Regions from separate parts of the Clostridium fessum genome, predicted to be linked through region 1. Evidence: riboswitches for the same ligand, from Rfam matches in the RefSeq annotation. Region 1 holds a riboswitch; the other holds the start of a gene.
The links. A riboswitch is a leader RNA that binds a small molecule or an ion and turns the genes downstream of it on or off. The one in region 1 is predicted to bind molybdenum cofactor.
Positions count from the first base shown of each region.

Region 2: it holds a riboswitch for molybdenum cofactor, as region 1 does, so the genes downstream of both, PG862_RS02355 (DVU_1555 family C-GCAxxG-C-C protein) here and PG862_RS10355 (substrate-binding domain-containing protein) in region 1, are expected to answer to the same signal.

Region 1 covers NZ_JAQEQF010000007.1:123,738-128,166, forward strand. Annotated here, with positions in the region: gene hypD (trans-4-hydroxy-L-proline dehydratase) at 1-31, opposite strand, end outside; gene PG862_RS10350 (trans-4-hydroxy-L-proline dehydratase activase) at 49-969, opposite strand; molybdenum cofactor riboswitch at 1,556-1,677, shown strand; gene PG862_RS10355 (substrate-binding domain-containing protein) at 1,805-2,725, shown strand; gene PG862_RS10360 (ABC transporter permease) at 2,936-3,619, shown strand; gene PG862_RS10365 (ABC transporter ATP-binding protein) at 3,606-4,316, shown strand.
Region 2 covers NZ_JAQEQF010000001.1:499,077-503,505, reverse strand. Annotated here, with positions in the region: gene PG862_RS02365 (peptide ABC transporter substrate-binding protein) at 1-384, shown strand, start outside; gene PG862_RS02360 (FCD domain-containing protein) at 677-1,384, shown strand; molybdenum cofactor riboswitch at 1,970-2,089, shown strand; gene PG862_RS02355 (DVU_1555 family C-GCAxxG-C-C protein) at 2,295-2,735, shown strand; gene PG862_RS02350 (molybdopterin-dependent oxidoreductase) at 2,821-4,429, shown strand, end outside.

The DNA.
Region 1 (4,429 bases):
CTGGTGTGTTGATTACGAATGAAGTATCCATTTTTTCTGCCATTTAAATCATCCTCCTATATTGACTTTGTTGAAGCCCTGTTCTTCGAACATGGACTTAAAGTGTTCCATAAGCTCGGACACCGGTACGCTCATCTCATCATCATGGTACTCCATGTCGAGGCTGGCGTATTTACCCTTTCCGATGTCATGATAAGGTAAAAGGTTTACCTGACGTGCGTGAATATTGTTTTCCTTCAGGAAATGGATGACACTTTCAATGTGTTCATCGGTTGCGTTGACCTGCTGGATAATCGGAAGCCGGATATAAAGACCTGCGCCCTCATCACTTAATTTCTTTAAGTTCTCAAGAATCAGTGAATTGTCAACGCCGATATACTTCTTGTGGTCTTCCGGATCCATCACTTTGATGTCGTAAAGAAAAACATCTACGTAAGGAAGAATCCGCTTCAGATTCTCATAGTCTGTGTAGCCGCTGGTGTCGATGAAAACGCTGACACCGTTCTCGTGGAGCTTGCGACAGACCTCTTCCACATAGTCCATATGCTGGGAAGCCATAACCTCGCCACCGGAGAGTGTCACACCGCCGCCGGACTGCTCATAGAAGATTTTGTCCTTCATCGCTTCCTTGACAAGTGCATCTACCGTGTATTCCTTACCGGCTAACTCCCGGGCCTCTGTGATGCACCAGTCGGTACAGACGCCGCAGGCGGTACACTTGGAACGGTCAAATACAATCTTGCCGTCTACGATGGAATTGGCTCCCTGTTTACATTTTGCAACACATCGACCACAGGCGGTACATTTGTGATGATGAAAAATCAGTTCCTTATAATAATGCTGACTCTCCGGGTTGTGGCACCACATACAGCGTAAGGGACATCCCTTGAAGAAAATCGTGGTGCGGACACCATCGCCGTCGTGCGTTGAAAATTTCTGGATGTTAAATATGTAAGGAGTTTCTGCCATCCTTTCCCCCTCCTTTGCAAAAACTAGACTGTGTTCTAGTTCTGAGTCTATAATACTACAACCAACTCAAGAATACAAGAGTAAATTGAAAAAAATGTATTAATTTAATTTTTAACAGACGAATCTGAAAAATAATCATCCGATCACGCTGAAACAAGCGGAATGCGGAATGACTATAAAAGAAAATTAATATAACATATAAGATATCATAGAAAAAGGGGGCTTACAATCGGCAAAAGTGAGGATATTATGCATGAAAAGAAAGTGAAAATTGTAGAAAAGATAGAATGGTTTGAATATTCATAATATATAAAACAAAAACAAAAAATTAAGCACAGTTAAAAGAGTATCGCACAAATATGAAAAGGGAAAATCAAGATAGAAGTGAAAAAAGACTAAAAATCCAGAATAACAGTAGAAAAGAGCAGTAGAAAACAAAAGACAAAATAAATAAGAAGCTTGAAAAAATGAAAAAATTTCGCTCATGTGAAAGTTGCCCGGTTGACAAGAAGAATTTTGACATGGTATAGTAAAAATGTATAAGGATGTTTCGGGAAGTATTAGAAAAACCCGGACAGCAGAAGCCAGGAAAACTATATTTCGAGCTGAAAAACCTAACACAGTATATTGTCAGGGTTCACAGCCAATGGGTATCAGGGGAAACTCGGATGCCTCCCGCATTTGGAAAGAAATGCATTGGAAAGAGAAGTAGAACCTGCTGCTTATTAGGAAGAAAGGCAGCTGGTAAAAGGCGGCGCATCCTCTGCCAGAGTCTCGTTCCGATGAAATGTTTTTCAGAGTATTCTTAAACAAAAGAAGGGAGAAGAACAATTTTATGAAGAAGACAAACAGAATCATTGCATTAGCAATGGCGGCTATGACAGCATTGTCTATGACAGCCTGCTCTGGAAGTGCAAAAGAGACGACGGAGGCGGAAAGCGCCGCAGAGACAACCGCAGAGGCTGCTGAGGAAAGCAGTGCAGAGGAGACCAAGAAAGCATCCGGAGAGACGCTTCTGATGGCAACGACGACCAGTACCGATAATACGGGTCTTCTGGATTACTTAAAGCCAATCTTTTTAGAGGATACAGGTATTGACTTACAGTGGACGGCAGTAGGAACCGGTGATGCGATTCAGAAAGCAAAAGATGGTGAAGTCGATGTGATACTGGTTCATTCCAAAGCAAAAGAAGAAGAATTCGTGGAGAGCGGCTACGGTGTAGAGCGCTTCCAGGTTATGTATAATGATTTCGTGATCGTAGGACCGAAGGATGGTCCGATTGCAAAGACGGATGATATCAACGCTGCATTTAAGCAGATCATGGACGAGCAGCTGACATTTGTGTCCCGTGGAGACAACTCCGGTACCCATAACAAGGAGACCGGAATCTGGGAGAAGCTGGGAATTACAGATTATGAGAGCAATCCAAACTATGTATCGGCAGGCGCTGGAATGGCTGATACACTGGCGATGGCAGATGAAAAAGGCGGCTACTGCCTGTCTGACCGCGGTACCTGGCTTGCCAAGAAGGCAGATTTCCCGGATATGGATATTGTATGTGAAGGCAGCAAGGAACTTTTAAACCAGTACGGCGTTATCGCAGTAAATCCGGAGAAATATCCGGATGTCAACAACGAGGCGGCGAATACGTTTATCAAGTGGATCTGTTCTCCGGAAATCCAGACTCTGATCGGTGAATACGGCGTAGAGGAGTACGGCGAGCCGTTATTCTTCCCGAATGCAGAGCAGAAGTAGAATACTGCCGGATGATATGCGGCAGTGCTGGAATTAGCGTATTTAAACGAATAAAGCAGGCAGTTGAACCTTGCAGAATTTATAATGTATAAACAGGAAACCGGAGAAGGGAGGATGCACTTTTTCCGGTTTTTCTGTCATTAAGAATTGAGAAAATGAGAACGCCTGCAGAATATAAGGTGTTTCAGTGAATATGCTGGGAGAAAAAATATGGGAAACCTGTTTTCAAAATTTTTTGGTACGGTCGGAGTGATAGATTCTATCCGGGTAACGCTGGTGATGTCTTTCTGGTCAACCTTGATTGCGTCCATGCTTGGAATTTTTCTGGGACTTGTGCTGGAGCAGACGAAATTTCCAGGAAAAAAGCTGGTAGTCCGCGTGAACCGGACCTTGATGGGAGCACCTCCGGTCGTCATCGGACTGCTCACATATATGCTTTTGAGAAAAAAAGGTCCGTTTGGGGCGCTTCGATGGGTATTTACGATCAAAGGAATGGTGGCAGCCCAGGTTCTGATCATCACTCCGATCGTCTGTGGAATGGTATATTCATATGCGGTTCGCACGGCGCCTTCGATCCGGGCGTTTGCCAGGACGATGGGAGCTGACCGGCATCAGACCGCGCGGCTTCTGCTGCGTGAAATGAAAAATGAAATTTATTTTGCGGTTGTGTCTGGATATGGGCGTTCCATCAGTGAGGTCGGGGCGGTCTTTCTGGTAGGTGGAAATATAAAAAACAGCACCCGGACAATGACAACTGCGATTTCAACCCTGAAAGGTGCAGGCGATTATTATGAAGGGGTATTTTTGGGAGTGATCCTGATGCTTCTGGCATTTTCGGTACAGACATTGGCAGAACATTTCAGACAGGAGGAGACACCGGATGAAAATCTCTAAGCTGCAAAAGAAGATAGGTCAGTTTACGCTTCAAATCGAGGAACTGTATCTGGAGAGCGGGAAGGTTCATGGTCTGATAGGAACCAATGGCTGCGGAAAAACAACACTTTCCAAGCTGATACAGGGGATATTGGTTCCGGATGGCGGGAAGATTGATTACGAGGGACTGACACCCCGGGATATCACGATGACAACACAGAGACCGTATCTTTTGCATGATACGGTGTATCAGAACCTGATCTATCCGCTGAAAATACGGGGAATCCGCCCGGATGAGGCGAAGATGGATGCCTGGCTGGAACGATGTGGGCTTCTGCAGAAAAAAAATCAGTATGCCCGTTCCCTGAGCAGCGGAGAACAGCAGAAATTATCATTTATCAGGGCTCTGGTATTTGACCCTGCGTTTGTGATTGTTGATGAAACGCTTTCCAACCTGGATCCTGACAGTACAGAATTGTTTGAACAGCTGATGCGGGAGCAGCAGACGAAAAATAAGATGACATGGCTGCTAATCAGCCATCAGCTGGTGCATGTCCGCAAGATTTGTGACCAGGTACATTTTATGGAGCAGGGGAATGTTCTGGTGTCCGGAACACCGGAAGAAATCCTTCTTCACCCGTCGCATCCGTCCATCCGCCGGTATTTGGCAGATACGGAGGTTTCATATCGTGAAAATGAAAAAAATTCAGAAATATGAATATAAATGCGAGGCGATTGCGTTGAACATGAAAAAAATGGGAAGAGTTTTGCTTGGGATGATTGACACAGTTTGTGAAAATGTGGTATAATTTCTGGTAGAAAATCATGAGA
Region 2 (4,429 bases), on a different contig from region 1:
CTTCAGGTACTTCCGAAGAAAGCCCGTCTGGAATACATGCAGAAAGGTGAATATGATATCGGTCTTACCCGCTGGGGTCCGGACTACGCAGATCCGATGACTGATCTGGATATGTGGATAACCGGCAGCTCCACCAACTACTCCCAGTTCTCCGATGCAGACTACGATGCAACCATCCAGTCCGCAAAGAAGGGCGATCTGGCACTCGACCAGGATGCTCGTTGGGAAGCTTTAGTTGGCTGTGAGAAGACGCTGGCAGATCAGTGTGTTCTGTTCCCGATTTACGGACAGTCTGTAGCCGTTATGACCAATCCGGATGTAAGCGGTATCCAGTACTACTCCGTAGGGCTTCCTTATCTGTTCATCAATGTAGATAAAAAGTAATAAATAAAAACAGATGGATCAAAATCTGAAATGATTTTAGATTCAAAGCGGACCGCAGGGCAAGAAAATGTACCCTGCGGTTCGCTTTTTTCTGTCATAGAAGTATTTAAAGGGATGATTTACACGAATCGGAAATGATGATACAATCATAGAAATGGGTAGTGTGATGCTGCCAAGGTAGAGATTATATCGATGGATGTGTGTGGTCCATTGTGAAATATGAGAATAAAAATGGATGTTAGGAGCATGAGGATTTACAGCTTAAAATGGGTTAGAGCATAAGGGAGGAAAAATGGCAGGGAAAAAACGAAACAGCAGCTTTGAAATACTGACAGCCATGCAGGAATTAAACACCCCGGCGGGAGCGCTCCAGCTGGCGCAGATCCTGCATCTTCCGTCCGCCAGCATCGGGCGGGAGCTTCTGGATTTGGAGAAAGCAGGGCTGCTTGTCAAGGTGCAGAATAAGGGGCGGATCCTGACGCCGCAGGGCGAACGCTTTCTGGAAGAAGAACGGTCACGCCGGGAGAAGATGAAGGCGGCGAATGAGCTTATCGAGGCGGCGTCGATGGAGACAGAAAGCGGGCTGGAGGATATTCTTTTAGTGCGGAAACTCCTGGAGGGATATGCGGCGGAGGCGTGTGCAGAGCGGATTGATCCGAAGGAATTGCAGAAATTAAAAGATCTGCAGGCAGACTATCTCTATGCAATCCGCCATGGAAGGGCGGGAAGCGAGGAGGATCTGGCGTTCCATCTGAAGATCGCGCATCTCTCAGGCAGTCCGTCTATCCTGCGGATGTTAAAGCTCATCCTGACCGATCAGGACGCGTATGCGCGCTTCAACCAGGCGGCAGTCCGCTCTGATGAAGTCCGGGAAAATGAACACGAAAGCCTTCTGGCAGCGATCGAAGCCAGAGACGGGGCGCTGGCGCGCCGGGAGATGGAGCGGCATCTGGAGCATGTAGGGGAGAACCTGCAGGCGTATTTTGCGGGGAGAAAGTAGGATTTGTACGGATTATAAATAAGAAAAAATTTATGCAAATCACATTTTCGATGCGGAATTTGTATGTGCATGAATTCTGTTCTTAAATATGCTTGCGTTATCTGAAATAAAAAATAATGGTTTGCAGAATAAAATTTAAAACAGAAAAAGAAAATGAAAAAAAGATACTTAAAAATGTGAGGATTTATAGCGGATAAATAACAGATATTCATGTTTGATTATGAATCAAAAAGATATAAATTTCATATAAGTGAAATTAAAGTGAACAAAATTCACGTTTAAACAAATGAAAATGAAAAATTATAAAAGTGTGTGGATCGTTATTTTTAAAAAAAATACTCGATCAAATAGTAGAAAGAAAGAATACAAATCTTCAAATAATACAATATTTGAACGGAAGTTATGCTGAAATCTTGTAAGTAAACAGATATTACAAGGGTAAAATAGCATGTTGAAAATCCCGTATTGAGGTAAAATAAGGGGCGAACAAGTGTCCTGTCGATGTAAAAAATTTCAAAATTATGAAAAATGAGATTGACTTTCGATGAAAAGCAGAGTACCATAGAGGTATCAAAACCAAAATAGAAACAATCTGTTTTTCGAGCCGAAATTGCTAAGCGGGAAACCGTATGCAGTCAGGCCAATGGGTACATCTGGAAATGGAAGTGCCTTCCGCATTTGAAAAGAAAGAGAGATTCGCTTTACATCGATGGATACGGGAAGCTGTCAGGCTTCTTGTATAGATAGGGTATATATGTGCTGGCAGATAGGTATAGGTATAGGTATAGATATAGGTGTATCCATATCTATAGGTGCAGATGTATATACAAACTCGGATACGTTAAGCGGTACTGTCTTTTCAGAGGCGGTGCCGCTTTTCTTTTTGTGTTTCTAAGAACAGGAGGTGCGGATGGAGCCGGATATTAAAAAACTGAACCAGCTGCTTTTATCGGGAAGCTGCTGCAGTCAGGCACTTGTATCACTGGGACTTACCCTTAAGGGCGAGGAGAACCCGAGCCTTCTGAAGGCATCTGCAGCACTCTGTCTGGGAGTCAGAAGCGGGCTGACCTGCGGAGCTCTGACCGGTGCGGCGATGATGATGGCGCTCTTTGAGCCGGAAGCGGCATACAGCGAGATGATACCGGAACTGGCAGACTGGTTTCAGGAAAACTATGGTGAAATCTATGGAGGAAGTGATTGTCATTCGATTTTAGGAGATAACATAGCCAACAAGGCACTTCGGTGTCCCCAGGTGGTAGAGAATACCTACCGCAAGGCCAGAGAACTTCTGGAGGACTATGGCGTGGATCTGGCGGATCTGGCAGAGATGCTGGAAAACGCGGATGACTAAGGAATCGTAAGTATTGGGTATGATGCGGAAGGATAGTCGGAAGCATCAGGGCTCTATTTATTTTAAAGAAGGAGGACGAAACAGCATGAAATTAAGAAAAATGATGTTGAACATCAACGGTGTTGATCGTATGTTTATGTGCGATCCGGAAAACGATAAACTGTCAGATGTTCTGCGCCGGATCGGTCTGACCGGTGTTAAGGTTGGATGTGGAACCGGTGTCTGCGGTTCATGTTCCATCATTCTGAACGGACAGGTAATCCGTTCCTGTACCAAGAAAATCAGCCAGGTAGAAGAGTATTCCAAGATTACCACCATCGAGGGTATCGGTACTCCGCAGCATCTGCATCCGTTACAGGTTGCATGGATGAACTGCGGTGCTGTACAGTGTGGTTTCTGTGTACCAGGCTTCATCGTTTCCGCATATGCTCTGTTAGAGCAGAACCCGGATCCGACCCGTGAAGAGGTTCGTGACTGGTTCCAGAAGACAAGAAACGTATGCCGTTGTACCGGATACAAACAGATTGTAGATGCAGTTATGGCTGCAGCTAAGGTTATGCGTGGCGAGTGCAGCATCGAGGATATCAAGTTCCACAATCCGGAAGATGGCAACTACTACGGAAAACCGGTTGTTCGTCAGGATGCACTTGGTAAGGTTTGTGGTCTGACCGACTACGGCGATGATCAGGCTCTTAAGATGCCGCAGGGCGTTTTATATGCAGCTATCGTTCAGCCGAAGGTTACCCATCATGCAAAGATTCTGGCTATCCATACTGAGGAAGCTGAGAAGATGCCGGGCGTTGTTAAGGTTATCACAGCAAAAGACCTCATCGCAGCAGGCGGAACTAACATCATGGCTGAGGGTCAGTTCCATGAGAGAAGTACTGTTATGACACCATCCCGTAAAGTTCTTCAGGATGAGAAGATCTATCGTTACGGTGATGTTATCGCTATGGTAGTAGCTCATACACATCGTCAGGCTCGTGCAGCAGCCGCTAAGGTTACGATGGAATACGAGCAGCTGCCAGAGTATCTGACATATCTGGATGCAGTTATGCCGGATGCTATCCGTATCCATGAGGATACTCCGAACATCTTCTGCGAGCAGCCGGTATTAAAGGGAGCAGGTCTGGAAGATGCAGAAGAGGTAAGAGACTTAATCGACAAAGCACCGCATGTAGTAGAAGGAAGCTTCTCCTCCTCCCGTGAGCCGCATCTTTCCATCGAGGGTTGTGTACTTCAGTCTTACTGGGGCGATGATGGCCTGCTGACCATTCAGTGTAAATCCCAGTGTGTATACTCCTCGATCGGACGTCTGGGTAACTGCCTTGGTGTACCGAAGGATAAATACCGTATCATCATGAACCCGACCGGCGCAAGCTTTGGATGGTCTACCAACGCAGGCGATATCGCACTGTGTGCAGCTTGTACCGTAGTTACCGGCGAGCCGGTATCCCTGTCCATGTCCTATGAAGAGCATCAGCACTTCAGCGGCAAACGCTGCCCGGCATACTCCAATGGCCGTCTGGCATGTGATAATGAAGGTAAGATCCTGGCTGCTGAATTTGATATCGGTATGGACCACGGCGCTTACTCCTGGGGCGGTGACGACGTTATGACCAAACCGGCACGTTTCACCTTCTTCCCGTACAATGTACCGAACGTAGCAGGTCTGGTTCGTGTAGCGAACGTTA